Regions from separate parts of the Nonomuraea sp. NPDC050691 genome, predicted to be linked through region 3. Evidence: predicted binding sites of a transcription regulator. Region 3 holds the regulator's gene; each other region holds the start of a gene.
The links. Region 3 encodes LexA, which represses DNA repair genes until DNA is damaged. Its sites were predicted from a motif close to TCGAACANNTGTTCGA; they were not measured.
Positions count from the first base shown of each region.

Region 1 (9,893 bases), on a different contig from region 3:
CCACCCGACGTTCGCCGACGGCTTCGGCACGCCGCAGAAGGGCGGCTTCCACGTGTGGCTGCCCGGCCACTCGGTCGCGCCGGCCACGCTGGAGGGCGGCGACGTGCTCGTCATCGGCCGCGGCGCCGTGCTCGTCGGCATGAGCGAGCGCACCCGCCCGCAGGCCGTCGAGATGTTCGCCCAGCGGCTGTTCCAGGCCGGCTCCGTGACCAGGATCGTCGCGCTGAACATGCCGAAGGCCCGGGCCTTCATGCACCTCGACACGGTCATGACCATGGTGGACGCGGGGGTGTTCACCAAGTACGCCGGGCTCGGCATGCTGCCGTCGTACACGATCGAGCCGGGCGACACCGAGAAGGAGCTGAAGGTCACCGACCATCCGCCGGAGGACATGCACCGGGCCATCGGCCGGGCGCTCGGCCTCGACGACATCAAGGTGCTCACGCCCACCCAGGACGTGTACGCCGCCGAGCGGGAGCAGTGGGACGACGGCTGCAACGCGCTGGCCATCGAGCCCGGCGTGGTCGTCGCCTACGAGCGCAACACCACGACGAACAACTTCCTGCGCGACAACGGCATCGAGGTCGTCACCATCCGGGGCAGCGAGCTGGGCCGGGGCCGCGGCGGGCCGCGCTGCATGAGCTGTCCCCTCGAACGCGACGGCATCTGACCGGGGGACGGGGAGGGACGGGATGCGGGTCATCGTGGCGCTGGGCGGCAACGCGGTGCTGCAGCGGCAGCAGAAGCCGGACGCCCACACGCAGGTCGCGAACGTGGCCATCGCCGTGCGGACGCTGGCCGGGCTGGCCGAGCGGCACGAGCTGGTCATCACGCACGGGAACGGCCCGCAGGTCGGCCTGCTCGCCCTTGAGAGCGCCAACGACCACCACCTGACCAGGCCGTACCCGTTCGACGCGCTCGGCGCGCAGACCCAGGGCATGATCGGCTACTGGATGCTCCAGGCCCTGCAGAACGCGCTGCCCGGCCGGCAGGTCCTCGCCATGGTCACGCAGACGCTCGTCTCGGCGGTCGACCCGGCCTTCGACGACCCCGGCAAGTTCGTCGGCCCGGTCTACGACCGCGACGAGGCCGGGAAGCTGGCCGAGGAGTACGGCTGGACCGTCAAGCAGGACGGCGACTACTGGCGCCGGGTCGTCCCCTCCCCCGCGCCGCAGCGGGTGGTGGAGACCCGGCTCATCCGCCGGATGCTGGGCGAGCGGGTCATCGTGATCTGCGCCGGGGGCGGCGGCGTGCCCGTCATCCGCGACGAGCACGGCCGGCTGTCCGGCGTCGAGGCCGTCATCGACAAGGACGCGACCGCCTCGATGCTGGCCGAGGCCCTCGAATGCGACGCGCTCCTCATCCTCACCGACGTGCCGCGCGTGATGCGCGGCTTCGGCACCCCCGGGCAGAGCGAGATCGGACACACCACCCCGCACGAGTTGCGCGCCCTCGACTTCCCGGCCGGCTCGATGGGGCCGAAGGTCGAGGCGGCGTGCAGGTTCGTCGAGACGACCGGCGACATGGCCGCGATCGGCCGGCTCGACCAGGCGGAGCAGATCCTGGAGGGCTCCGCGGGCACCATCGTCACGCCCAACGCCCGCTGGCCGCTGACGAGCACGCTCTAGGTCCGTAGGAGGTTCCGGTGACACTGGCCCAACGGCTTCTCCGCACCAAGCCGACCGCGCAGATCGTCGCGGAGGGCGGCCGGGGCGAGGGCGGCGAGCTGCGCCGCACCATGTCCCTGTGGCAGCTGACGCTCTTCAGCGTCGGCGCGACGCTCGGCACGGGCATCTTCGTCATCCTCGGCCAGGCCGTGCCCAAGGCCGGGCCCGCGGTGGTGCTGTCGTTCGTGCTCGCCGCCATCACCGCCTTGTTCTCCGCCCTGTCGTACGCCGAGCTGGCCGGGACCATCCCGGTGTCCGGCTCGTCGTACTCGTACGCGTACGCCACGCTGGGCGAGCTGGTGGCCTGGGTGTGCGGATGGTGCCTCATGCTGGAGTACGCCGTCTCGGTGGCGGCCGTGGCGGTCGGCTGGGGCCAGTACCTCAACTCGTTCCTGCACAGCCTGTTCGGGTGGACGCTGCCCACCGCGATCATCGCCTCCCCCGGCCAGGACGGCGGCGTGATCAACCTGGCCGCCATCCTCATCGTCGTGCTGGCCACCTGGGTGCTGCTGTACGGGGCCTCCGAGAGCGCCACGGCCAACGCCGTCTTCGTGCTCATCAAGATCGTCGTGTTGGTGTTCTTCTGCGCGGTGGCGTTCACGGCGTTCCAGGCGAAGAACTTCACGCCGTTCGCCCCGCTCGGCGTCGCCGGCATCACGGCCGCCGCCTCGCAGGTGTTCTTCTCCTACATCGGTTTCGACGCCGCCTCCACCGCCGGCGAGGAGGCCAGGAACCCCAAACGCGACCTGCCGCTGGCCATCATCCTGTCGCTGGCCATCGTGACGATCCTGTACGTGCTCGTCGCGACCGCGGCGGTGGGCGCCATGCCGTGGACGCAGTTCGACCCGGAGAGCACCGAGGCCAGCCTCGCGCAGATCGCCGACCTCGCGACCGGCTCCACCTGGGCCGGGCTCATCGTGTCGTTCGGCGCGGTCATCGCCATCGCCAGCGTCGTGCTGACCGTCATCTACGGCCAGACCCGCATCCTGTTCGCCATGTCCCGCGACGGGCTCATCCCCCGCGTGTTCCAGAAGGTCAACCCGCGCCACCAGGTCCCGGTCGCCAACACGCTCATCGTCGCGGCGTTCATCTCGGTGCTGGCCGGCTTCGTGCCGCTCGGCCAGCTCGCCGAGGCCACCAGCATCGGCACGCTGTTCGCGTTCCTCATCGTGAACATCGGCGTCCTCGTCCTGCGCTATCGCAGCCCCGAGCTGCCCCGCAGCTTCCGCACGCCGTTCTTCCCGCTCACCCCGGTCCTGGGCGCGATCTTCTGCGCCCTCGTGATGGCCGGGCTCGCGGGCGTCACCTGGCTGGCCTTCGGCCTGTGGATGCTGGTGGGCCTGGCCGGGTACTTCCTGTACGGCTTCCGCAAGTCGCGGTTGAACGCGGAGGTGGTCTGATGCGGTTCGACGACATCCTGACCGGAGCCATCCCCGAGCCGAGGGGCCGCGACGGGCTCGTGCTGGCGGCGCTGCTGGCCAAGCAGGCGGGTGGGCGTCTCACGGTGGCCGCCGTCCAGCCGCCGGGCTGGAGCACGCCCGGCCCGGCACGCGCGGAGGAGGCCGCCTGGCGCGCCTACCTCAAGGAGCAGGCCCGGATCACGCTCTCCCAGGCCACGCAGATCGCGGGCGACGACGCCGAGTACGTGAGCCACACGCACAGGGGCAGCGGGCGCGGCCTGGTGGAGCTCGCGCGCAGGCGCGGGGCGGACGTCATCGTGATCGGCTCGGCGCCGGGCGGCGCCAGGGGCCGCATCGGCATCGGCAGCACCGCCGACCAGCTCCTGCACTCCTCGCCGGTGCCGGTGCTGCTGGCCCCGCGCGGCTACGCCGACGACCCGCCGGGCGTCTTCGAGCGCATCACGGTCGCCTACCGGCGCGGCCCGTGCGCCGACGCGGCGGTCGCCTCGGCCGCCAAGGCGGCGGGCGCGCTGCAGGTTCCGCTGCGCCTGGTCACGCTGGTCGTCAGCAGCGGCCGGAAGGTCGAGATCGAGGAGCGGATGCTGGAGCGGCTGCGCGACCAGACCGCGGCCGACCTCAAGGTGGCGGCGCGGGGGCACCGGCGGCGGCTCGAGGTGGAGGTGGAGGTGCTGGAGGGGCGGAACGTGGCCCAGGCGCTCGTCACGACGTCGTGGCGGGCCGGGGAGATCCTCCTGTGCGCGTCCAGCGCGGGCGGGCCGCTGCGGCGCGTCTTCCTCGGGGACACCTCCGTCAAGATCGTCAAGGCCGCCACGTGTCCTGTGATGATCCTCACTCGGCAGCCCTGAATCGGAAAAGTCGTACTCGACAAACGGTGACGAAGTACCGTTATTGCCGGGACAAGTGGGACTAATGTGGCGTAGCCTCCCGGATCGGATTCGGCATCTTTTTTCCAATCAGCTTGACCTTGGGCGTCCTCCCCTTTACCGTCACTGTGCGTAACCACACCGCGCGGCGTTTTTGGGGTAAACCCAGGGCCTTGGCTACCGATGGTGCCGAGTTCGGCACCAGACCCCCGGTGGCTTCGGCGTTCACCGCGGGGGAGCACAATCTACTGATAGCGATACATTACGAGAGCCGGGGGGCCACACGATGCCGTCTGAGTACGCAAAGTCGCTGGGTGCACGACTGCGCGCCATCCGCACCCAGCAGGGCCTGTCCCTGCACGGGGTCGAGGAGAAGTCGCGTGGCAGGTGGAAAGCCGTGGTCGTGGGCTCGTACGAGCGCGGCGACCGCGCGGTCACGGTGCAGAAGCTTGCCGAGCTTGCCGACTTCTACGGGGTGCCCGTTTCCGAGCTCCTGCCGGGCGGCGCCGCGCCCAGCCCGCTCGGGCCGACGCCGAAGCTTGTGATCGACCTGGAGCGGCTTGCCACGCTGCCGAAGGAGAAGGCCGGGGCGCTCGCCCGCTACGCCGCCACCATCCAGAGCCAGCGTGGCGACTACAACGGCAAGGTGCTGTCGATTCGCCAGGAGGACCTGCGCTCCCTGGCCGTGATCTATGACAAGTCGCCCAGCGAGCTGACAGAGGAGCTCATCAGCTGGGGCGTCCTGGACGCGGAGGCCCGCAGGGCGGTCGAGTCGTTCTGACCCGCCCGGACCGGGGCCCTGCCCCACCGGCTCCCGTCCCGGTCCCTTCGCCGGGGGCGAATCGTTCTCACCCGAGGGGCGCGCACCGCACTGCGCGCCCCTCAGGCATGTCCGGGGCCTGTACGCGAGCCCCTGCGGTGGCGTCTGCCTGTTTCCCGGGGCCCCACTGAAGGACCATCGTGGGCATGCGCTGAAGGATTATCGCGAGCACGCCGCTGAAGGACCGTCGTGGGCACGCGCTTGGTGCCGAGGAAGCGCCAGTGGGATGCGCCGTCGGCGAAGCCACGTGCGGCGCGGTCGCGGGACGCCGGCGGAGCTTCGAAGGCCACGTAGCACCGGTGAAGCGCCGGGCACTGCGCGAAGACGCTCGGGGCAGCGAAGGTGCCGGATGTGGCCGCCCGAAAGCGGTGGGGCCGCGCAGGGGCGGGCTCGGGGGATGCCTTGGGGCCGGCACAGGGCTTGGGGTGCCGGCGTGGGGCGTCCGCTGCGAAGGCGGGCGTGGCAAGCCCCCGTGGCCGAGAAACAGGCGCGGAAGGGCCACCCGGGCCGAGAGCGGACGTGGTGGGGCCCCAGGAGGAAGGCGGGCGTGGTACTGCCCCCCGGGCTGAGAGCGGGCGCGGTAAATCCACTGGGGCTGAGAAACGGGCGCGGAAGGCCGCCCGGGTCGAGAGTGGCGTGGCAAGGCCCTTGAGGCTGAGGAAACGGGCGCGGAAGGCTCTTCCGGGGCCGGGGCCGGGGCCGGGGGCGGGCGTGGAGAAGCCTCCGGGGAGGCCGGCGAAGACCAGCACCCGGCGGGGAAAGGGCCGGCAGGGCCGGCGCAGACGGCTCGGGAGCGGCGCGCCGCGTCAGAACAGGGCGGGGCCCTGGGGTGGCTGGGCGCGGCGGCGGCTCACCCGGCCAAAGGGACCTCGACGGGCAACTGGGGTTGGGTAGGGACCCCCAGCATCTCCTCCACTCGCGTCACAAAGGTCTCGGCCTCGGACAGCAGCTCGTCGGCGTCGGCCGCGGAGACCCCGCGGACCATGCCGGCCTCGGCGGCGGCGCGCTTGGCGGCGCTCACCGCGAAGTAGGCGGCCCACTCGGCGAGCTCGGGCTCCACCTCCGGGAGCAGCTCCCATGCGCTGCGCAGGCGGCGCCTGCGGCCCTCCATCGGCCGGGGCCGGGCAGCCAGGATCGCGGCGGCCGCGCGTAGCGCCGCCAGGTGGGCCGAGACATATCGGGATGCCGGGGTGCGCGCGACTGACGCCTCCGCCAGGCAGGAACGTGAATCCGTCAGGTGCGCCCGAACGGCTTGCGACAGCCGGGGACCCTGCGGGTCTCTAGACCGTGGTGCCATGTGCACGCCTCCTTGGGGTCGTGGCGGGCGGCCGGCGTCACCGCCGGTGAAGCCAGAATCGCAGGCGCCACCGACAATTCCGCCGGGCCGGCCGGACGTGGAGCTTCCCCTCTCCCCGTCCGGCCAGGACACGCCCTGCTCGTCTCCGCCGACGACGAGGACGCGCCCTTCGCCCGTGGAGCCTGATCGCGGGTCTCGCTTGGGGGAAGCGTGGCCCGCGACCAGGTCCTTCGACGTGAGCCGCGAGCCTCACGTCACTACGTCGAACATAATTTCGATCACGCTCGGTGTCAACCCGTTTCAGAACACAGGTTCGATCGGCATGGCGAAAGCCGTCCGTCCCCCCTCGGTTCAGGCTCCTTCCGCGGCGCGCCGCCGCACTCGGTCCCCCTTCGAGCGGTGTGTCGCGGTACTCGGTCTTCCCTCCGGGCTGTGCGTCGCGTCACTCGGCGATCGACAGGGCGCCCGACGGGCACAGCGTCACCGCGCGCCTGACCGCGTCCTCCAGTTCCGCCGGCGGCGACGTCTCCAGCAGGACCACCGTCCCGTCCTCGTCGCTCTGGTCGAAGACCTGCGGCACCGTGAGCGCGCACATGCCCGCCCCGATGCACACGGTCGTGTCAGCCTTGATCTCCATGGTGATCTCCCTACCATGTGACGGGGAGACGGTGCACCCCGTAGATGCTCATGTCCGTGCGCATCGGCACCTCCTCCGGGGGCACGGCCAGGCGCAGACCCGGGAAGCGGCGCAGCAGCGCCGGGTAGCCGATGCGCATCTCGATCCGGGCGAGCTGCTGCCCGAGGCACTGGTGGATGCCGTGGCCGAACGTCAGGTGGCCGCCGGCGGGCCGCGTGATGTCGAGGGAGTCGCCGCCCGGGAAGCGGGCGGGGTCGCGGTTGACCACGGGCAGGCTGAAGGCGACCGACTGCCCCTTCCGGATCACGGTGCCCTCCACCTCGACGTCCTCCAGCGCGGCGCGGATCGGGCCGATGTGGATGATCGTGAGGTAGCGCAGCAGTTCCTCGACGCCGTTGTCGACGACGGACGGGTCGTCGCGCATGGCGGCGAGCTGGTCCGGGTTGCGCAGCAGCGCGTACGTGCCGAGGCCGAGCATGTTCGCGGTCGTCTCGTGCCCCGCGACGAGCAGCAGGAACGCGACGCCGGTCAGCTCGTCGTCGGCCAGGTCGCCGCCCTGGACGAGGCCGCTGATGAGGTCGTCCCGCGGTTCGGCGCGCCTGCGCTGGATGAGGTCGTACAGGTAGCCGGTCATGCTCCTCATGGCGTCGATGACCTCGTCGGCGCCGCTCTCCAGCGCGAGCAGCGCCTTCGAGTCGTGCTGGAAACGCTCTCTGTCCTCGTACGGTACGCCGAGCAGCTCGCAGATCACCAGCGACGGGATGGGCAGCGCGAACTGCTCGACCAGGTCGGCGGGCCTGCCGGCGGCCTCCATGGCGTCGAGGCGGGCCAGCGTGATCTCCTCGACGCGGGGTTCGAGCTGCTTCATCCGGCGGACGGTGAACTGGCCGGTGAGCAGCTTGCGGTAGCGCGTGTGCTCGGGCGCGTCCATGCGCAGGAAGAACCCCGGCACCGCGAACTCCTTGCCGCGCAGCTTCTCGGCGACCTCGGCACGGGCGGGGATGGTGGGGTGCGCGTACTCGGGCCGGTTGCTGAAGCGCGGGTCGGCGAGGATGGCGCGGGCTGCGGCGTAACCGGTGACCAGCCAGCCCTCGTGCCCGTCGGCGAAGGTCAGCCGGTGGAGCGGCGCCTCCCCGCCGAGTTCCGCGATCCGCTCCGGCGGGTCGAAGGGGCGTTCGCGCTCTGTGGTCATGATCAGCTCTGACATCTGGTCTCCTTCCGGGTCACCTCCCACAAAACATCAACGAATGCAAACTTTCAATGGATGAAAAACTAAAATGCGTGCAGTACAGTTCCGCCATGGCGGGAATCCGGGAGCGCAAGAAGCAGCGCACGCACCAGGCGCTGGTCGAAGCCGCGCTCCGGCTGTTCGCCGAGAAGGGCTACGAGGAGACCACGCTCGCGGAGATCGCGGCGGAGGCGGACGTGTCCACCCGCACGTTCTTCAGCTACTTCGCGAGCAAGGAGGACGTGCTCCTCCACGACATCGACAGCCGCCTGGAACGCACCCTCGCGCTCGTGGCGGGCCGCGGCCCCGACGAGGCGCTGCCCGACCTGCTGATGCGGATCGTGCGCGACGCCCTGGCCCACATGGCCGCGGACGATTCCGGTGCCGAGGCGACGCGGACCCGGATCCGGCTCATGACGACCGTCCCGGCCCTGCAGGCGCGCGCCCTGCGGCTGCTGTTCTCCAACCAGCTCCGCATCGCCCGGGCGCTGCAGGAGTCGTACCACGGGCGGCTGAGCCTGGTGGAGGCCGCGGCCGCGGTGGGCGCGCTCGCGGGGGCGGCCAAGCTGGTGATCGTGGCCAGCGTCGAGCGGGGCGACTCGATGGAGCAGGCGGTCGAGGCGGCCCTGCAGGCGGCCGAGATCACCGTGCGCGGCCTGGGGTCGCTGACCTGACCCGGGCACGCCGTTCGTGGCGGTGTCCCGGATCTCCGTGCCCGTCGCGGCGCGGACGGCGGAGCGGCCCGGCGTGCCGGGCTTCCGGCCCGGGTTCGTCCGGCGGTACGTGGACGTGCTCCAGGAGGGGACGTTCGAGCCGGCCCGGTACGCGCCGCCGCCGCTCGTCCTAGGCCGCTCGCCCGCAGCCGGGGCCGGACCAACTCGTCCAGCCCTGGCGCTCACCGCCCAGGCCCGTCGCGGTCCAGCCCCGCGGGGGTGCGCCCGCGTCCGGGGGCACCACGGCCGTGCAGGCTCCGGCGGGCGGGACCTGGCGGGCGCCGTCGTACCGCTCCAGCCTGGTCCACCAGACCCGGTACGTGAGGGGGACCCAGACGTTCCACTTCACCCTGGTGTCCAGGGCCACCCTGCCGGGAGGCGGGGCGGGCAGCCAGTCGGGGCCGGCGTGAGGGGCGGCCTTGGGGGCGAGGTCGGCGGTGAAGGCGACGTTGACGGCGGCCAGCACGACGACGACCGGCACCAGACTCCCCCTCCGCGAACGGCCCGCGGGGCCGCGCGGGGCCCGGACGGCGGTCCGTGACGTGGCCAGGCAGGCCGCCAGGGTGAGGCAGGCCAGCAGGACGAGGGCCGCCGCCGTGGCGCGCACCATGTCGAGGGAGTCCCGTACGCCGCTGAGGAACGACACCTCGGGGAAGTCGAACGCGATGAACGCGTACCGCCTGAGCCGGTCGCCCGCGTACCAGGCCGCCACTCCCCCGGTCGCCGCCATGAGCCCGGCCGCCGCCCCGGCGTACGCCCCCACTCCCCGCACGGCCGGATGGAGACGACGGAGAACGCCCGGGCGGCGCGCGGCCACCGCGTCGTCCAGGACCGCTCCCCGGCCCACGGCCGCGGCTCGGTCCCGGAAGGCGGCACGCTCTCCGAGGGTGGCACGGCGGATCATGGCGGCGCGGGCCGCTCTGGACAGGGTGGCGAGGCCCACCAGCGTCCACACGACCGCGACGCACGCCAGGTACCGGCCGTAGGCGTAGTTGCCCACCCGGTGCTCGTCCGGCAAAGCCGCCGACGACGCGTACGCCACCCCCAGCGTGACGGCCAGCAGCGTACCCGCGAGGACGCGGCGCGCGAACGGGCCGCCCGGCCGTACGAGCTGGACGGCCGCCGCCGCCAGGCCGACGCCCGCGAGGCCCCAGGTGCTCACGATCAGGTACCAGAGCTGGCCCGCGGCGCCCGACAGCGCCCACGCCTGCCCGTCGAGCCCGGTGAGGCGCTCGGCCAGCATCCCG
Region 1 is NZ_JBFAIA010000118.1:181-10,073, reverse strand. It holds gene AB0H81_RS31070 (arginine deiminase) at 1-670, shown strand, start outside; gene arcC (carbamate kinase) at 693-1,628, shown strand; gene AB0H81_RS31060 (amino acid permease) at 1,646-3,067, shown strand; gene AB0H81_RS31055 (universal stress protein) at 3,067-3,933, shown strand; gene AB0H81_RS31050 (transcriptional regulator) at 4,238-4,732, shown strand; gene AB0H81_RS31045 (SAV_6107 family HEPN domain-containing protein) at 5,622-6,068, opposite strand; gene AB0H81_RS31040 ((4Fe-4S)-binding protein) at 6,511-6,705, opposite strand; gene AB0H81_RS31035 (cytochrome P450) at 6,716-7,912, opposite strand; gene AB0H81_RS31030 (helix-turn-helix domain-containing protein) at 8,005-8,607, shown strand; gene AB0H81_RS31025 (hypothetical protein) at 8,777-9,893, opposite strand, start outside.
Region 1: the regulator LexA is predicted to act here: its motif matches at 6,331-6,346, upstream of AB0H81_RS31045 (SAV_6107 family HEPN domain-containing protein).

Region 2 (9,644 bases), on a different contig from region 3:
AGCACCTTGGTCAGCCACGCCTCGGGCGTCTCGATCCGTTCCCGGTCCGCAGCATGCCAGCGCAGGTACGTGTCCTGCACCGCGTCCTCCGCCGTCGGGCCGGAGCTGCCCGGGCTCGCGTGCCACAGCCGGCGCGGCGGCGACGTGACCGCCGGGCCGAGATCGGAGTACGGCGAGAGCCTGAAGCCGTTGGCGTACTCGATCGGCCGGCCGCCGACGCCGCCCCGCGGCTCCGCCTCACGGGCCATCAGCGCCCGGACCGCCTCGATCCCCTCCGAGCGCCACACCCGGTCGAGGTCGGCCAGGCTCCAGCAGTCCACCGCGCGCAGCGAGACCGCCCGCGTGCCCGTGCGTCGGACCACGCCCTTGGCCACCAGCAGCCACGCCCCGAACACCGTGGCCGCGCACCTGCCCTGCACCGACTCGAAGAACGTCAGGTCGACCGGTCCCGTCGAGTCGTCGAGCGTGGTGAAGATGACCCGCTGCCCCGAGCGCACCGCCGGCGTCTGCGTGGCCACCTTGACGCCCGCGACCAGCACCTCGGCGCCGTTGCGCTGCCGCAGCAGTTCCTTGGAGCGCACCACGCCGAGCGCGTCGAGCAGCTCGTCGTGGAAGCTGATCACGTGGCGCGAGACGTCGATGCCGAGGATCTCCAGCTCGGCCTCCACCATCTCGGCCTCGGTCATCTCGGGCAGCTCACCCGGCGGCACGTGCTCGCCGAACCCCAGCGGAAGCTGCACGGCCGCCGCCTCACCCTCGTGCCCGCCGCCCGGAGGGGCGGCCCCGGCCGGGGCGTAGCGCCGGGAACGGCCGGCGGTGGCGTGCCCCACGCCGGCGGAGGCGCGTTCCAGGGCGCCCACCTGGGCGACGAGGTCGCGGCGGGTCAGGCGGCCGGGCCGCCAGCGCCCGCCCGGCCCGCCCGGGCTCAGGCCGTGCAGCGCGTCCATCCCGCCCACCTGCACGATCCGCTCCATGATCGGCCGCGACGGCCGGGCGCGGTCCCAGAAGTCCGCGAGCGACGTGTACGGCTGGCCCGCGACCATGCGGTCCACCTCCGCCTCGCTCACCCCCTTGACCGCCGAGAACGGCACCCGCAGCGCGTACCCCTTGCCCAGTTCCTCGGCCTTGAAGGGGACGCGCCGGGGCTTCTCCGCGGGGGCGTCCCCGTCCAGGGCGCCGGCCGGGACCTGGAGCCGCAGCGGCGGGCGCGGCCCGAGGCGCTCCACCCGCCAGTCGCGGCCCGACCTGTTCACGTCGAGCGGCAGGATGGCGACCCCGCACTGCCGGGCCTCGTCGATGATGACCCGCTGCGGGTACATGCCGGGCTCGTGCGTGAGCACCCCCGCGAAGAACGCCGCCGCGTGGTGCCGCTTGAGCCAGGCCGACTGGTACGTGGGCAGCGCGAACGCCGCCGCGTGCGCCTTGCAGAACCCGAACCCGCCGAACGCGTCGAGCACCTTCCAGGCCCGCTCCACGGTCGCGTCGTCGAACCCGTTCGCCCTGGCCATCGGCATGAACGTCTTGCGGACCAGCTCCCGCCCCTCGGGCGTGCCCAGCGAGCGCCGCAGCATCTCGGCGAACGACAGGTCGCGGCCGGTCATCGCCGCGATGACCTTGAGCACCTGCTCGTGGAAGACCACGACGCCGTGCGTCTCCTTCAACGGCTCGCGCAGCCGCTCGTGCGGGTAGTACGCCGCCCGCCACCCGTGCCTGGCCTCCAGGTACGGGGTGACCATGTCGGAGTTCACCGGCCCCGGCCGGAACAGCGAGATGTCCACGATCAGGTCGTGCATCGCGCGCGGCTCCAGCTTGGCGACCAGCTCGCGCTGGCCGGGCGACTCGATCTGGAAGCAGCCCAGGGTGCGGGCGGCGCAGATCATGTCGTAGGTGTCCTGGTCGTCGTGCGGCACGTACCGCACCTCCGCGTCCCGGGGCTCCCGCTCCTCCGCGGGGGCGCTCTGCTCGTCCAGCCGGACCGTGACGCCGTCAACGCGCTCGATCTCGCCCAGCGCGTACGCCATCGCCGACTGCATGCGCACGCCCAGAACGTCCAGCTTGAGCAGCCCCGCCTCCTCCACGTCCTCCTTGTCGAACTGCGACATCGGGAACCCCAGCAGGCTGCGCTCCACCGGCGTGCGGTCACGCAGCCCGGCGTTGCCGATCAGCACCCCGCACGGGTGGAGCGCGATGTGCCGGGGCAGCCCGTCGAGCTTCTCGGCCAGCTTGAACACCCGGTCCAGCCCCGCCTCCCCCAGCCTGCTGTCGCGCAGCTCGGGCAGGTCGCTCAGCGACGCGGTGATCTGCTTGGCCCGGATGTGCGGGAACGCCTTGGCGATCGCGTCGATCTCGTACGGGGGCAGCCCCATCGCGCCCGCCACGTCGCGGATCGCGCTGCGGGCCCGGTAGGTCTCCATCATGGACACGCAGGCCACGCGCGCCTCGCCGTACCTGTCGAAGATGGCCTTGTAGCAGTCGAGCCGGCGCGCGGACTCCACGTCGACGTCGATGTCGGGCAGCCCGACGCGGCCCTCCGACAGGAAGCGCTCCATGAGCAGGCCGTGGTGCAGGGGGTTCACCTCGCCGATGCCGATGAGGTAGTTGACCAGGCTGCCCGCGCCGGAGCCGCGGATGGCGCACCGGACGCCCATGCCCCGGATCATGTCGGTGATGTCGGACACGGCGATGAAGTAGCCGGACAGGCGCTTGCGCTCGATGATGGCCATCTCCTCCCGCAGCCGCTCCCCCGCCTCGCGCGAGCGGGCCAGGCCGCGCGCGGCCATCCCGTCCTCCACCCGGCGGCGCAGCAGCGGCACCGGGTCGGCGCCGATCTCGGGCAGGTGCAGGGCGGGCGGGTCGCCGCGCAGCGCGAGCAGCTCGCCCGGGTCCATCACGCACTCCTCCGCGACCCTCCGGGTGGCGCGCAGCAGGGCGGCGACCCGGCGCGTGTCGGAGCCGCAGATCTTGGCGGCCACCCGGGCCATGTCCTTGGAGCCCTTGAGGTAGGCGTGGGAGGTGGTGCGTTCCAGATGGCGCGGGTGCAGGGGGACGAGCTGGCGGGCCGCGTCGAGCACGTCGCCCACCTGGTGGTCGTCCGGGTCGAGGTACCTGACGGCGTTGGTGAGCACGGCGGGCACGCCGGCGGACTCGGCCAGGGCGAGCATGTGGACGGCGGTGATGGCGTCGCGGAAGCCGTACTGGTCGACCAGCTCGACCACCACCCCGGGCACCATGGAGCGCCACAGGGCGAGCAGCGCCCGGGCCCGGTCGTCGCGGCGCGCGGCCATCGCCCGCCCCACGTCGGACCGCGGGCCGAGCAGCACCACCAGCCCGTCGTCGGGGGTGTCGCCGGGGCCGGCCCACGCGGCCACCATCTCGCGGGTCACGCGGGGCTCGCCGCGCTCGCCCGCGTAGTGGGCGTCGGTGACCAGCCGGACGAGGCGGGACCAGCCGCCCGAACGGGCCAGCACGGTGATCCGGTCCTCGGCGTCGGCCCCGGTGCGGGGGCGATGCCGTTCACGGGCCGGGCGTCCCGGGGGTTCGAGGCCGTCCAGCGCGCCGCCCCATGCGTCGTCGAGTGTGTCGCCGAGGGCGCCGCCGGGTTCGGCGAGGGCGAGGCTGACGCCGAAGACCGGTCCGATCCCCGCGTCCGCGCACGCCTGGGCGTGCTTGACCGCGCCGTACAGACCGTCGCGGTCGGTCAGGGCGAGGATGTCCATGCCGTCGTCGGCGGCCCGCCGCGCCAGCTCGCGCGGGAACGCGGTGCCGTACCGCATCGAGTAGGCGGAGGCCACGTTGAGGTGCGGGAACGGCGCGGCCATCAGTCCCACGCCCTCATGAGCAGCCAGCCGCCGCTGGCGGTGTCGAACCTCAGCTCGTACGAGCCGGCCTCGCGCCCCGGACTGGCCTCGACCCGCCAGAACTGGCGCTCACCGGGATCGCCCTCCCGGACCTTCCACCACTCGCGCGCCACCACCCAGTGGTCGAGGACGCCGCGCACGAGGTAGAGCCGGTCGCGCCAGACGAACTGGCTGGGCTCGCCGTCGCGAGTCCACACCTCGATCGGATCGCCATAGAGTCTGCTCAAGACGCCTCTCCCCGCGGCTTTGTCGACTGTGTCCAGCCACCCGGGGGAAGGCGGGTGTTCTTACATATCGAACATATGTTCTTTGCGGCGCGGAGCGCAAGTCACTCACGCGTGCTCGGCCGGTGCGGGACAGCCGGCCGGCCTTGGGAGCCGTGTCGGCCCACCCGGACGAGGCCGATATCGGTAAGCTAACCCGCCGTGAGCGGTGAAACCTCCCACATCGGGCGCTACAGGTTGCTGAGCGTGCTGGGCAGGGGCGGGATGGGCACGGTGCACCTCGCCGAGGACACCGCGGGTCAGCGCGTCGCCATCAAGGTGATCAACCCTGAGTTCAGCCAGCACGACCAGTTCCGCATGCGCTTCCGCAGGGAGGCGGACGCCGCCAGGCGGGTGCGCAGGTTCTGCACCGCCGCAGTGCTGGAGGCGGACCTCGACGGCCAGCTCCTCTACGTCGTCACCGAGTACGTGCCCGGCCCCAACCTGGAGCAGGCCGTCGAGCAGTCCGGGCCGCTGCGCGGGTCCAGCCTCGACGCGCTGGCGGTGAGCGTGGCCACCGCCCTCACCGCCATCCACGGGGCCGGGGTGGTCCACCGCGACCTCAAGCCGTCCAACGTGCTGCTGTCGCCCGTCGGCCCCCGGGTGATCGACTTCGGCATCGCGCGGGCGCTCGACACGCTCGGCGGGGTCACGGGCACCGGCGAGATCGTCGGCACGCCGCGCTACATGGCGCCCGAGGTGCTGCGAGGCGACCCGGTGTCGGCGGCGTGCGACGTGTTCTCGTGGGGCTGCCTCGTGGCGTACGCCGCCAGCGGCAGGGCCCCGTTCGGCGGCGAGACGCTGCCGGCGATCGTCTACCAGGTGCTCAACACCGAGCCCGACCTGAGCCAGGTGGATCCGGGGCTGCGCGAGCTGGTCGCCGCGGCCCTGCGCAAGGACCCGGCGGCCCGGCCGACGGCGCAGCAGCTCCTCGACCACCTGGTGGGGCGCTCGGCGGCGCCGGAGCAGGCGGCGCGGACGGTGCAGCTGAGCTGGCAGCAGCCGGGGACGACGCCGTTCACCCAGCCGGGCGCCCCCGGTGTTCCCTACGGCGGCTCCGGAACCACGTACTCCGGGGCTCCCTACGGCGGCGGGCCTTCGGGCGGGCGCAGGACGGCGAGGTGGCGGCTGGTGGCCGGGATCGCCGCCGGCGCGGTCGCGCTCGCCGGTGCGGGCCTCACGGGATGGGCGCTGCTCTCGTCCGGCAGTCCACCCGAGGGCCCGGTGCTGCTCCAGGAGGACTTCACCCAGACCTCCGGCGGCTGGGGCGGCACCTACGACTCCGACGAGACCGCGTCCTACGGCTACCGGACCGACGGCACGTTCGGGATCGACGTGGAGGACACCTACGAGGAGCGCCGGATCAAGGCGCCCACGTCGTACCTCATCGCCTCGCCCACGGGCGCGCCGCTGCCGTCCAGCACGCCGACGCCGATGATGCCCATGAGCGTGGTCGTCGGCGTCACCGCCCAGGTCAGGCAGGTCGTGGGTGGCGGCGAGTACGGGGTGTACTGCCGCTCGGCCGACGACTCGACGTCGTACGAGTTCGGCCTGGACACGAAGGGGCAGGCCCGCATCCGGCGCGTCCTGGACGGCTCGGGCGGCACGCTGACGCAGCCCGTCAAGGTCGGCGGCCTGCCGGGCAAGGCTGCCCGGATCGAGGCGTCGTGCGAGCAGCGTGGGAGCGGGGTCCGGCTGACGATGTGGGTCAACGGCGAGCAGGTCCAGCAGGTGGACGACCCGAGCGGGCTCGGCAACGGGTACGTGGGGCTGTTCGCCCGCACGCCCAAGGGGGACGACTCGGTGCTGAGGATGTCGTTCGACGACTTCGAACTCCGCGGCCAGATGCAGACCTGACCCCGTTCCGGTTCGCCGACGGCTCCTGTCACAGGACTCCGGCGCGGGCGGCGGCCAGGGCGGCGTCGGCGGCCCGGTCGGCGTCTCGCCGGCTCACCGACTCGTGGGCGACGAACAGCCGGTAGTAGACGGGCGCCACCGCGACGCGGATCACCTCGCGGGCGTCGACCGTGACGGGCAGTTCGCCGCGCTCCACGCCCCGCCGTACGACCTGGGCCGACTGGTCGTGGCGGGCCTCGAAGAACGCGTGCAGCGCCCGCGCGGCCTCGGGGCTCTGCATGGCCGCCGCCACGAACGCCGACGAGACGGGCCCCAGCTCCGGATCCTCGAACCCGCTGCGCACCAGCTCCACGACCCCGCGCAGGTCACCTTCGACCGTGCCCGTGTCGGGGATCGGCCACGGCTCGCCGGCGGCCAGCTCCAGCGCGTCGGCGATGAGCCCTTCGACATTGCCCCATCGCCGGTAGACGGTCGTCTTGTGGACGCCGGACCGCTCCGCCACGTTCTCCACGGTCAGGCCGCGGAACCCGTGCTCGGCCAGCTCCGCGAGCGTGGCCTTCCGCACCGCGTCACGGACCCGCGCGCTCCGGCCACCGGGCCGTTTGGTCACTTCCAAAGACAACTCCTGTTGCTTTAAGCCCTCGCCTCTGCCACACTAAAGCTACACCCGTTGCGATTGGAGCTCCATCCTGACCATCCTGCTTCGAGAGATCACCAAGTCCTACGGCCACCGCAGGATCCCGTCCGGCGTGTCCATGTCCGTCCGGCCGGGCGAGCGCCTGGGCATCGTGGGCGAGAACGGCTCGGGCGAGTCCACGCTGCTGCGGGCGGGCGGAGACGCTCGACCTCAGGGTGGGCGCGCTGTCCGCCGGCCAGCAGCGCGGGCCGGCGCCGGCCCGGCTGGTCGCCGAGGAGCACGAGGTGCCGCTGCTGGACGAACCGACCAACCACCTGTCCCCTGAACTGGCCGAGGAACTCGAACAGGCACTCGGCCACTTCACGGGCAGCCTCGTGGTGGTCACGCACGACCGCGCCCTGCGGGAACGATTCCGGGGGACGCGGCTGGAAGTCTCAGGAGGACACGTATGTCACTGACCATGATCCCGCAGGGCGCCCCGTACGGCGTCGCGACCGGCCCCGACGGGGCGCTGTGGTTCACGCTGGTCCATCAGGGCATGGTGGGCAGGCTCGTACCCGGCGAGGAACCGGTCGTCCACCGCCTCGACCCGGCCGACGGCGGACCGACCGTGATCACGCCGGGCCCCGACGGGGCGATGTGGTTCACCGAGTTCCAGGGCGGCCGGGTCGGGCGCGTCACGGAGACGGGCGAGGTGACGTCCTTCGAGGTCGGCGCGCCGTACGGCATCGCGGCCGGACCGGACGGGGCGATGTGGTTCACCCAGTTGCAGGCCGACCGCGTCGGGCGGATCGCCGGCGACGGTACGGTGACCGAGTTCGAGGTGCCGGTGAAGGGCGGCATGCCCTCGGCGATCGCCGCTGGGCCGGACGACGCCCTGTGGTTCACGCTCAACCAGGGCGACGCCATCTGCCGGGTGGCGCTCGACGGGGAGATGACGGTCCACCGGCTGCCCACGTCCGGAGCCGCGCCCGTGGGCATCACGGCCGGGCCGGACGGGGCGCTGTGGTTCGTGGAGATCGGCGCCGGGCAGATCGGGCGCATCACCGTGGCGGGTGAGGTCACGGAGTTCCCGCTGCCCGACAGCGCCTGCCGTCCGCACGCCATCGTCTCGGGGCCGGACGGGGCTCTGTGGTTCACCGAGTGGGCCGCGGACCGCCTCGGCCGCATCACTCCGGAGGGCAAGGTGGACGAGTACGCCCTGCCGCCCCTCCCCCTGCCGGCCTCGCCGTCCTCATCTACCGCCTCGTCGTCCGCGTCGGTGGGGGCGGGCGGGCAGGGGGATACGGGGGCGGACGTCCGTACCGTTCGCGCCGAGCCGCATGGCCTGACGATCGGGCCTGACGGCGCCATCTGGGTGGCCCTCGAAGCGGGCGCCCTTGCCCGGGTCGAGATCCCGTGACCCGCCGGGAAGATCGCGAGGTCAGGGCCGCGGGCGACTCCCGGTGGAATCGAACGCCGGATTCCGAGGTTGTCTAGGGGCATGCGTGCCATAGTCATCTCCGCCAACGGCGGGCCAGAGGTTCTCGAATACGTCGAACGTCCCGACCCCGAGCCGGGCGAGGGCGAGGTGGTGGTGGACGTCGCGGCGAGCGGGGTCAACTACATCGACGTCTACCACCGCTCGGGCGCGTACCCGCTGGAGCTGCCCCGCACGATCGGCTCCGAGGGCGCGGGCGTCGTGTCCGCCGTCGGCGCGGGCGTGCGCGACGTCGCCGTGGGCGACACCGTGGCGTGGGCGAGCGTGCTCGGCAGCTACGCCGAGAAGGCCGTGGTGCCGGCCGGCCGGGTGGTGCCGGTGCCCGAGGGCGTGAGCGCCGAGCTGGCCGCCGCCGTGATGCTCCAGGGCATGACGGCCCACTACCTCACCCACTCGACGTACGCGGTGCGCGAGGGCGACGACGTGCTCGTGCACGCCGCGGCCGGCGGCATGGGGCAGCTCCTCACGCAGCTCGCCAAGCTCAGGGGCGCCAACGTGTACGGCACCGTGTCCACGCCCGAGAAGGAGAAGCTGGCCCGCGAGGCGGGGGCCGACGAGGTGCTGCGCTACGACGACTTCGCCGAGGCGCTGAGCGGCCGGATGCACGTGGTGTACGACGGGGTGGGCGCCACGACGTTCGACGGCGGGCTGAAGGCGCTGCGCCCCCGCGGGCTCATGGCCCTGTACGGCGCGGCCAGCGGACCGGTCCCGCCCCTGGACCCGCAGGTCCTGTCGCAGAACGGCTCCCTGTTCTTGACCCGTCCCACCCTGGTCCACCACATCGCGGAGCGGGAGGAGCTGCTCCAGCGCGCCTCCGACCTGTTCGAATGGATCCGCACGGGACGGCTGCGCGTCAACGTCTCCGCGCGCTACCCGCTGGCGGAGGCGGCGCGGGCCCACGAGGACCTGACGTCCCGCCGCACCACGGGCAAGCTGCTGCTCATCCCGTAACGGTCAGGCCGGTGAGGCCGCCTCCGCGGCGCCGCCGCGGGGGCGGTAGGCCACGCGCCACAGGGCGAAGAGGAGCAGCGGTCGCGGTGATGCCCGCCGTCATCGCGAAGTGCGCGGGCAGCGCGATGTACGGCTTGAGCCCGCGTTCGCCGGCGCCCGGGACGGCGGTCCGGACCCGGCGCTTGGTGCGTCCCACGGCCGGCCTGCGCCGCTCCCGCTGCTCCAGGCGCTCGGCCTGCTTCCGCATCTCGTCGACGAACCGCTCCGGCCTGCGGCTCTGCAGCACCGAGAAGGCCACGTCCAGCACGACGCCGAGCCCCCACATGACGTAACGGCCCGGCGGCTCCAGCCAGGTCGATACGAACCACGGCGCCAGCCCGGCCCCGAGCTGGGCCGCCGGCCAGGCCGTCATGACCGTGCCCGCGGCCTGCAGGGACTTGGAGACGCTGATGCGGCAGGCGATGTAGGCGGCGATGAACCAGCCGTCGTGCGTGCCGACGCCGGCGATCTCGTGCGCGACGTCGGGCGCCGCGGCCGCCATGACGGCGATGCCGAACATGCCGATCAGCATGCTGCGTGTGTGCGTCTGCTCCGCGCGG
Region 2 is NZ_JBFAIA010000230.1:1,327-10,970, reverse strand. It holds partial or broken gene dnaE (DNA polymerase III subunit alpha) at 1-3,818, opposite strand, end outside; gene AB0H81_RS40830 (DUF6504 family protein) at 3,818-4,084, opposite strand; gene AB0H81_RS40825 (serine/threonine-protein kinase) at 4,283-5,977, shown strand; gene AB0H81_RS40820 (TetR/AcrR family transcriptional regulator) at 6,006-6,593, opposite strand; gene AB0H81_RS40815 (ATP-binding cassette domain-containing protein) at 6,733-6,939, shown strand; gene AB0H81_RS40810 (hypothetical protein) at 6,899-7,072, shown strand; gene AB0H81_RS40805 (virginiamycin B lyase) at 7,063-8,016, shown strand; gene AB0H81_RS40800 (quinone oxidoreductase) at 8,098-9,045, shown strand; gene AB0H81_RS40795 (low temperature requirement protein A) at 9,035-9,644, opposite strand, start outside.
Region 2: the regulator LexA is predicted to act here: its motif matches at 4,152-4,167, upstream of AB0H81_RS40830 (DUF6504 family protein).

Region 3 (9,893 bases):
GCCGTGGAAATATGCGGAGTTTCGGGCCTGAAGTCCCTTTCCTGCCCTCGCGAGTGACGAGCATCCGCCCTGGCCTGCCCTTTTGACCATGACTTTCACCGGCGTCCGCTCGTGACGCCAGGAGGGAAAATCTTGTCGGCATGCGGACCGGCGGCACTAGGGTTCACGTGTGACAACTGGCGCATACCTGAGATATCCGCATCTGTGGGGTGACCTGGTCACCTTCGTCGCCGACGACGACGTGTGGCTGGCACCCGTGACGGGCGGCAGGGCGTGGCGGTTCACCGCCGACCGCGCACCCGTCTCCTTCCCGAGGTTCTCGCCTGACGGCGCCCGCATCGCGTGGACCAGCCACCGGGAGGGGGCGCCCGAGGTGTTCGCCGCGGAGGTCGACGGCCCGCAGGGCGACCGGCTGACGCACTGGGGCAACGCCATGACCGGGACCCGAGGATGGAGCGCCGGTGGCGACGTGCTCGCGGTCACCGCCGCGGGCGAGGGCGGGCGCAGCCGGACCTGGGCGTACGCGGTGCCGCTCGACGGCGGCCCGGCCACCCGCCTGCCGTACGGATGGGTGAGCGAGGTCGCCCTCGGCGGCGCCGAGCCCGGGGCGGCCGCGGCCGGCAGGGTGGCGACCGTGTCGTCCGTGTGGCGGGAGCCGTCTCACTGGAAGCGCTACCGCGGCGGCACCGCGGGCAAGATCTGGGTGGACGCCGAAGGCGACGGCGAGTTCGCCCGGCTGTTCGCCGACAGCGACGCCCAGTACTGGTCGGTCATGTGGGTGGGCGACCGCCTGGCGTTCCTCGCCGACACCGACGGCACGGGCAACCTCTACTCCTCCCTGCCCGACGGCTCGGACCTTCGCCGGCACACCACGCACACCGAGTTCTACGCCCGGCACGCCTCCACCGACGGCAGCCGGGTCGTCTACGCCCACGCCGGCGACCTGTGGCTGCTCGACGGGCTCGACGCCGAGCCGTACCGGCTGGACGTCAGGCTGAGCGGGCCGCGCCCGGCCCGCGCCCCGCGACCGGCGCCCGCCCGCGCCGGCGCCTTCTCACCCGACGCGACCGGACGGGCCAGCGCCGTCGAGGTGCGCGGCACCGCCCACTGGGTCACCCACCGCGACGGACCGGCCGGCGCGCTGCGCGTGCAGCCCGGCGTACGGGTACGGCTGCCACGCGTGCTCGGCGACGGCGGCAGGGCGGTCTGGGTCTCCGACGCCACCGGCGAGGACGGCCTGGAGGTCGGCACGCCCGGCGGCGAGATCCGCACGCTGGCCGCGGGCGAGCTGGGCCGGGTGCTGGCCCTGGCCGCCGCCCCCGACGGCAAGCACGTGGCCGCGGCCACCCACGACGGGCGCCTCCTGGTCGTGGACGTCGAGACCGGGGCGCTCAGAGAGCTCGACCGCACCGCGCACGGCGACATCAGCGGCCTGACCTTCTCGCCCGACTCGGCGTGGCTCGCCTGGGTCCACCCGCACCACGAGCCGCTGTCACGCATCAGGATGGGCCGCCTCGACGGCACGTCCGTCATCGACGTGACACCGCTGCGCTTCGCCGACTTCGACCCGGTCTTCACCAAGGATGGCAAGCACCTGGCGTTCCTGTCGGTGCGCACGTTCGACCCGGTGTACGACGCGCATGTTTTCGACCTGGCGTTCCCCGTCGGCTGCCGGCCGTACATCGTGCCCCTGCGCGCCACCACCCCCTCGCCGTTCGACCCGAGCCTCCAGGGCCGCGGCTTCAACGGCGAGGACGACAAGCCCGCGCAGGACGACAAGAAGGACGACGCGCCCCCGCGCACCGAGGTGGACCCCGAGGGGCTGGCCTCCCGCGTCGTGCCCGTGCCGGTGCCCGCCGGCCGCTACGGCAACCTGCGCGCCGCCAAGGACGCCCTGCTCTGGCTGCGCCACCCGCTCACGGGCCAGCTCGGCGACGGCACCGAGCGGGCCGGCGAGGTCGTCCTCGAACGTTACGACCTCAAGAAGCGCGCCAGGGCCGAGCTCGGCACCGAGGTGCGGGCCTTCGAGGTGAGCGGCGACGGCACCCGGCTCGTCATCAACGGCAAGAACGGCCTGCAGACCCGCTCGGCATCCGAGGGCGACGAGGTCGTCACCATCGACCTCGACCGGGTCACGGTCCAGCTCGACCCGGTCGCCGAGTGGCGCCAGGGCTACCTGGAGGCCGGCCGGCTCATGCGCGACCACTTCTGGCGCGCCGACATGAACGGCGTCGACTGGCAGGGCGTGCTCGACCGCTACCTGCCGCTGGTGGACCGCCTCGGCTCGTACTCCGAGCTGATCGACCTGCTGTGGGAGGTGCAGGCCGAGCTCGGCACGTCCCACGCCTACGCCCGCGCCAACGCCGCCCCAGGCGACCCGCGCCGCCGCCAGGGACTGCTCGGCGCCGACCTGGCCAGGGACGAGGACGGCACCTGGCGGGTCGCGCGCATCCTGCCCGGCGAGTCGTCCGACCACGACGCGCGCTCGCCGCTGCTCGCGCCCGGCGTCGCCGTACGGCCCGGGGACGCGATCGTCGCCGTCGGCGGACGCCCCGTCGATCCCGTCCGCGGCCCGCTCGCGCTGCTGTCCGGCACGGCCGGCCGGGCCGTCGAGCTCACCGTACGGCCCGCCTCGGGCGGCGAGACGCGCCGCGTGGTCGTCACGCCGCTGGAGGACGAGACCCGGCTGCGCTACCACGACTGGGTGGAGGGACGCCGGGCGTTCGTCCACGAGGCGTCGGGCGGCCGGCTCGGCTACCTGCACGTACCGGACATGGTGGCGTCGGGCTGGGCGCAGTTCCACCGCGACCTGCGCACCGAGATGGCCCGCGAGGGCCTCGTCGTCGACGTCCGCGAGAACGGCGGCGGCCACACCTCGGAGCTGGTGCTGGAGAAGCTGTCCCGCCGCGTCACCGGGTGGACCCAGGTGCGCGGCTACGAGCCGATGCGCTACCCGGAGGACTCGCCGCGCGGCCCGATCGTGGCGGTAACGGACGAGTTCGCCGGGTCGGACGGCGACATCGTCAGCGCCGGCATCAAGAACCGCGGCCTCGGCCCGCTCGTCGGCACCCGGACGTGGGGCGGCGTGATCGGCATCGACTCGCGGTACTCGCTGGTGGACGGGACGGTCGTGACGCAGCCCCGGTACTCGTTCTGGCTGGAGGGGCCGGGCTGGGGCGTGGAGAACCACGGCGTGGACCCGGACGTGGAGGTGGTGATGACGCCGCAGGACCGGGTGGCGGGGCGCGACCCGCAACTGGAGAAGGCGGTGGAGCTGGCGCTGGCCGCCCTGGAGGAGCGCCCGGCCGCCACCCCGCCGGCCCTCCCGCCGCTGGGGTCCTGACCTTCCTCACCTGGTTCCGCCCGGCCTCGGCCTGGACCTCCGTTCCCGGGGGATCCGCCCGGCTGGGACGCCCGTCCGGCCCGAACCTCGGCCGGCGCTCGACGACGCGCCGGCCGGGGGCCCTCAACGGGCGTTCTGGAGGCGGTCCAGGATCTCGGTGAGGACCGGCTCCGTGGTGGCGAAGTTCAGCCGGACGTGGTTCTCCCCGCCCGGCCCGAACGCGGCGCCGTCGTTCAGCAGCACCTTCGCCTCCCGCTCCAGCACCTCCGCCATGCCGGGGCGGCCGTAGTCGAGCCACGCCAGGTACGTCGCCTGGGGCACGCGGTAACCGACCCCTTCGGGCAGGCGGGCGGCGATGGTCTTGCGGTTGCGGTCGAGCAGGGCCCGGGTCTCCTCCAGCCAGGCGTCGCCGTCCCGCCACGCGGCGATCGTGGCCTCCACGCCGAACACGTGCGCCGAGCCGTACAGGAAGGGCGGCTGGGCGGCGAGCGCCTCACGCACGGCGGGAGAGCCGACGTGGGCGACCGAGCAGCGGACGCCGCCCAGGTTGAACGCCTTGCTCGCCGACGTGAGCGTGACCGTTCGCTCGGGCAGGATCGTCGCGAAGGGGATGTGCTGGTTCGGGGCGTACGTCAGGTCCGCGTGGATCTCGTCGGAGATGACCAGCAGGTCGTGCCGCTCGACGTGCTCGGCCAGCTCTTCCAGCTCACGGCGGGTGAAGACGCGGCCCGTCGGGTTCTGCGGGTTGACGAGCAGCAGCACGCGGCACCCGGACAGGTCGGGCACCTCGTACCGCCACGAGTCGCCCTCGTCGGGGACGAGCCGGATGGGCCGCAGCGGCCGGTCCATGACCTCCAGCGTGCCGAGGAACGGGTGGTAGGCGGGGGTGTGCAGAGCCACCGCGTCGCCCGGCCGGGTGGACAGGTGGAGGAGCACCTGGAGGGCCTGGTTGATGTCGCAGAAGGTGCGCACGTGGCCCGGGTCGGGGCTCCAGGAGTACCGGCCGGCCATGCGCTCGGCGAACACCTCGGCCAGAAGGCCGCAGCCCGGGTTGTCGAGCCAGGTCGGGTAGCCGAGGTCGCCTTCGGCGCGCCGCCTGAGGACCTCGGCCACGGCGGGAGCGGTGGGCATGTCCATGTCGGCGACCCAGGCGGGGATGACACCGGGGGCAGCTTTGGCCCACTTCAACCCGTCGTTGCGGGATTTGAAGTCATCTGGGCCCAATGCGTAGTTCACGGGGACATTGTAGATTTCCGCGTTCTGACGGCTCGGAGTGCGTCCGCGCCCGCCGGCGGCTCGGGGGGCGTCCGCGCCGGCCGGACGAGCACGGGGGCACGCCAAGTGAGGCCCTCGGAGGCGGCCCGATACGCCGGAGGAGACATGACCGCCGCCCTCGCGTGGCCCGGCCGCGACAACACCCGCGACCTGCGGGACCTGCCATGGGGTACGACCCTGCGCCGCGAGCACGCCCACCTTCGCTCCAGGGGGCGGCGGTCGTGGCGGGTCAGGGGTGCAGGATGGCCTTGATGGCGCGGCGTTCGTCCATGGCCTTGTAGCCCTCGGCGGCCTCTTCCAGCGGGAGGGCGAGGTCGAAGACCTTGCCGGAATTGATCTTCCGCTGCCAGATGAGGTCGATCAGCTCGGGCAGGAACCGGTGCACCGGGGCCGGTCCGCCGTGCAGGTGCACCTGGGAGAAGAAGAGGTCCTCTCCGCTGAGGGTGACGTCGTGGTTGACGCCCACGAAGCCCACGTGGCCACCCGGGCGGGCGGAGCCGACGGCCTGGTGCATCGATTCGTGGGTGCCGACCGCTTCGACGACCGAGTGCGCGCCCAGCCCGCCGGTCAGTTCCTTGATCTTCGCCACGCCCTCGGCGCCGCGCTCGGTGACGATGTCGGTGGCGCCGAATTCGGTGGCCAGCTTCTGGCGCGTCTCGTGGCGGCTCATGGCGATGATCCGCTCGGCGCCGAGCTGCTTGGCGGCCAGCACCGCCAGCAGGCCGACCGCGCCGTCGCCGACGACCGCGACCGTCTTGCCGGGGCCGGCCTCGGCGGCCACCGCACCGAACCAGCCGGTGCCCAGGACGTCGGAGGCGGCCAGCAGGCTGGGGATCAGGTCGGGTTCAGGGGTGCCGGGGGTGGCCACCAGGGTGCCGTCGGCATAGGGGATCCGGGCGCGCTCGGACTGGGTGCCGACCAGGGACATGAACACCCGGTGGATGCACGAGGAGGGGTAGCCCGAGCGGCAGATCTCGCAGGTGCCGTCGGCGGCGACGAACGTGCCCACGACGAACTGGCCGGGCTTGACGGTCTTGACCTCGCTGCCGACCTGTTCGACCACGCCGACGTACTCGTGGCCCATCGGCTGGTCGTGGACCTCCTCGATGCCGCGGTAGGGCCACAGGTCCGACCCGCACACGCAGGTCGCCGTGACCCGGATGATCGCGTCGGTCGGTTCGATGATCTGCGGGTCGTCCAGGTCCTGCACCCGGACGTCGCCGGGAGCGTGCATCACCACACCACGCATGACCTTCACTCCTTCGGATTCTCTGTTCCCCACGGTCGCCCGCGGGCGTGCCCGGCTCGAAGCCTCTCGGTCCCCCGAGCCGCTACCCATCAAAAGCGCTGGTCAAGCGGCATGGAAGGCACTGGTGAAAGGTGTACTGACAGGGCACCCCTGCCAGAGGGAAGGCCGCCTAGCCTGGAGAAGGTGGACAACCGCAGCGAGATCCGTGAGTTCCTGACCTCCCGCCGCGCCAGGATCAGCCCGCAGCAGGCCGGGCTGCCCTCCTACGGCACCCGCCGGGTGCCGGGCCTGCGCCGTGCCGAGGTCGCCCAGCTGGCCGGGGTCAGCGTGGAGTACTACTCCCGCCTGGAACGCGGTGATCTGTCCGGGGTCTCGGACAGCGTTCTGGACGCCCTGGCTCGCGCGCTGCGGCTGAACGACGAAGAACGCACCCACCTGGAGGATCTGGCCCGCGCCGCCGGACCGGGCTCCCGGCGGCGGCGCCGCCCCGTCCCGCGCACCGTGCGGCCCAACGTTCAGCGGCTGCTGGACGCCATGACCGAAGCACCGGCGTTCATCATGAACGGCCGCGGCGACGTCCTGGCCACCAACATCCTCGGCCGTGCCCTGTACGCCCCCATGTTCGACGCCGCCCGCGGCGCCACCCCGAACCACGCCCGGTTCATCTTCCTCGACCCCCGCTCCCAGCAGTTCTGGGGCGACTGGGAACGCGCCGCCGACGACACCGTGGCCCTTCTGCACCACCAGGCCGGCCGCGCCCCGTACGACAAGACCCTCACCGACCTGGTCGGCGAGCTGTCCACCCGCAGCGAGGACTTCCGCACCCGCTGGGCCCGCCACGACGTCCGCCAGCACCACCAGGGCGCCAAGCCGTTCCACCACCCCGTGGTCGGCGACCTGCACCTCACCTACGAATCCCTGAACCTGTCGGCCGACGACCTCACCTTGGTGGCCTACGGCACGGAACCAGGCAGCGACTCCGAGGACAAACTCCGCCTCCTGGCCAGTTGGGCCGCCACCCAGAGGCCCGTGCCCGGCGCCGCAGCGCCGACGGCATGACGACCGTCAACCCCGCTCAAGGGAAGCCGCAGTCAAGGCCGGCGGAGTGTCGCATCACTGGCACACAAGCTTCGCGGTCAGCGGCGCACCTTCCCGCTGTCTCTTTCCGGCGTACCTGATCTGCCCCTGAAATGGCGTACTCAGTCCGCCCCTGGGACGGCGGCGCGGCCCCCTGGGAGGGCGCGGTACTCAGTGCAGCCCCTGGGATGGCGACGTACTCAGTACGGCCCCTGGGAGGGCGGTGTACTACTGGATCGGCCCCTCGAATGGCGCGAAATGGCGCGAATGAAGAGCCGGTGAGGAGGATGTCCGGCTCGCTCGTGAGGGTGGGCTGAGACGGCCCCCCGAGTGCGTGCCCGGGGAGCCGTCGGCATCGGAACGGGTCAGAGGCGGCGGAGCACCGCCACGACCTTGCCCAGGACGCTGGCCTCGTCGCCGGGGATCGGGTCGTAGTTGGGGTTGTGGGGAACCAGCCAGACGTGCCCGTCCTTGCGCTTGAAGGTCTTGACCGTGGCCTCGCCGTCGATCATGGCGGCCACGATGTCACCGCTCTCGGCGACGGGCTGCTGGCGGACGACCACCCAGTCGCCGTCGGCGATGGCTGCCTCGATCATGGAGTCACCGGCGACCTGGAGGAGGAACAGGGTGCCCTCGCCGACGAGCTGCTTGGGCAGCGCGAAGACGTCCTCGACGCTCTCCTCGGCGAGGATCGGGCCACCGGCGGCGATCCGGCCGACCAGCGGCACGTAGGCGGCCGTGGGCCTGCTCACGGTGGGCTCGACGGTGGAGGAGGCGTCGGGGTCGACCCAGAGCGCGGGCTCGCCGGGCAGGCGCACCTCCAGGGCGCGCGGCCGGTGCGGGTCGCGCCTCAGATAGCCCTTGCGCTGCAACGCCGTCAACTGGTGCGACACACTGGACGTGCTGGTGAGCTGCACGGCCTCGCCGATCTCACGCATGGACGGCGGATATCCGCGCTGTTGCACCGAGTCTCGGATCACCTCGAGAATCTTGCGCTGCCTGGGCGTCAGGCCCAGGGAGTCGCGCCGGCGCACCGCGAGGTCGGTGACCCCGTTTGCGTCATCTCGCTCGCTCATGCTCTCCTCCTCGCCCGGGGGCCTGCCGTTCCGGCCGGTCCTCCCGGTCCGTGGTCTCCATGTCGCACACAGCGACCGTATCGCTGTTGAAGATCATCTTCAAACAATTGTTCGAGTCGTCCTCGAAATTATCAGTGCCGTGGTGTACAACATCGTACGGGAGTTCGATCGACATCGTGTTCGATTTGCTGATCTTTATTGGGTCTTTTTCTCGGACCCCGGGACGGCGTGGGAGGTCAGTCGTGCACACCACTGCGGCTGCGGACATGACCAGCGACGACGCCGGGCGCCCGAGCGTGGCGGCGGGCCGTACAAACGCGATCAAGAACGTTGGTGGGGATGATGAAGGTGTCGCAGGCGTGGGCAAAGCGTTCAGTATTCGCGCTTGTACTGGTTTAGACGGCAATTCACCGTCTGAGCGGCATCTCGCCACCGGCCACATCTGGCGCGCCACCGCTCCCGAGGCGCATTGCGCGCGGGGGCGGTGCGCAGGGGCACAGGGCGCGCGGCCGGACCATGGAACGTTCGAGCCAGGAGTAGGCGCAGCGCGACCGGCCGCACTGAAGGTACGGGCGCCGAAGTTGCGTGCATCGAGGCCGCGCGGATCGAGGACGTACGGGATGTGGGGATCGAGTTCGTACGGGACGAGCGGATCGGGGGTGTGCCGGTCGCGGGCGTGCGGGGCGGGGGCGCGCGGATCTTTGGCGGAAACGGTCGCATCACGAGAGGCCGGGCCGCGGACGGCCGCCTTGAGAACGGTGGAGATGCAAACGCAGGTGCGGCAGACGACGGCGAGGCGAACGCCGGCGCGATGGGCGGCGGTGAGTCAAACGCTGGCGCATGGACGGTGAGACGGGTGTCAGCGCGTCGGACGGTGGTGAGGCGAGCGCCGGCGCAGTGGGCGGTGAGCATATGCCCGTGCGGTGGGTGGTGGTGAGGCCGGCTGTGTCCGCCCTTGGAGGAGCGGCCGGCGTGTGAGGAGGCGAGAAGCCGACGCGTCATGTCGGTGGATCGTCTGGTGTGGGGCGGATCGATCGAGCGTGCCACGCATGAAGGGCGGACCGGGGTGTCGCGCCGGTTGGGGCGATCGGGCCTGGCGTATGGCCGGGCGGTTCGCGGGTTTCACTTCGAGGGGTGGGGTTCGGATGCGGGAGGACGGCTCGCGTAGGGACAGGGTGTCGCCGGACACCGACGGGGTGTTGCCGGACGCCGAGGTGAGGGCGGCCCGCCGCCAGGCCGGTCGTGCCTCTGCCGCGGGAAGACCTCAACTGTGGCTCGTACCGCCGCCCAGACCGGAGGCCGACGACCTCGATCTTCCCGAGGGGCGTCCGGAGGGCAGCGGCGACCCGGCCCATAGGGGTGGGGCGGCGACAGGGGACGGATCGTCCAGGGGCGACCGATCGACGGTACGAGGCAGGCAGGCTGCGCAGGGTGAGGCGGCGAGGACTTCCCGGCCGGCCGGGACCGGTTCGGCGGTGAGCGGCGGGGACACCCGGGGGCGCGGCAGGGGGTCCCGGCCGAGTGCGCGACTGTCGGCCGTGCCTGGCGGCAGGGCGGCCGCTGCTTCGCCGGTGGCTCGTGTCGGCTCGATCGTGCAGGGCGGTCGCAGCGGATCCGCCGGACCCGGTCGAGGGGGCGGGGCAGTACAGGGCGCAGGGGCAGCGCAGCGGCCGGTGACGGTCGAGAGCCGAGAGGGGAAGGGGACCCGCCCGGTGCGTGAGCCGGTCCCGGGCGGAGCAGCTGTGCGCGGGCCGTTGCGGGTGCTGGAGGCTGTGCGGAGCCGTGGGGGTGAGCAGAGAAGCGCACAGGGCCGTGAGGCTGTGCGGGCGACTGCGCAGGGGCGTGGGTCTGCCCGGGGATTGGGGAAGAGCCC
Region 3 is NZ_JBFAIA010000117.1:5,465-15,357, forward strand. It holds gene AB0H81_RS30940 (PDZ domain-containing protein) at 170-3,343, shown strand; gene AB0H81_RS30945 (aminotransferase class I/II-fold pyridoxal phosphate-dependent enzyme) at 3,467-4,579, opposite strand; gene AB0H81_RS30950 (zinc-dependent alcohol dehydrogenase family protein) at 4,848-5,867, opposite strand; gene AB0H81_RS30955 (helix-turn-helix transcriptional regulator) at 6,051-6,926, shown strand; gene lexA (transcriptional repressor LexA) at 7,310-8,020, opposite strand.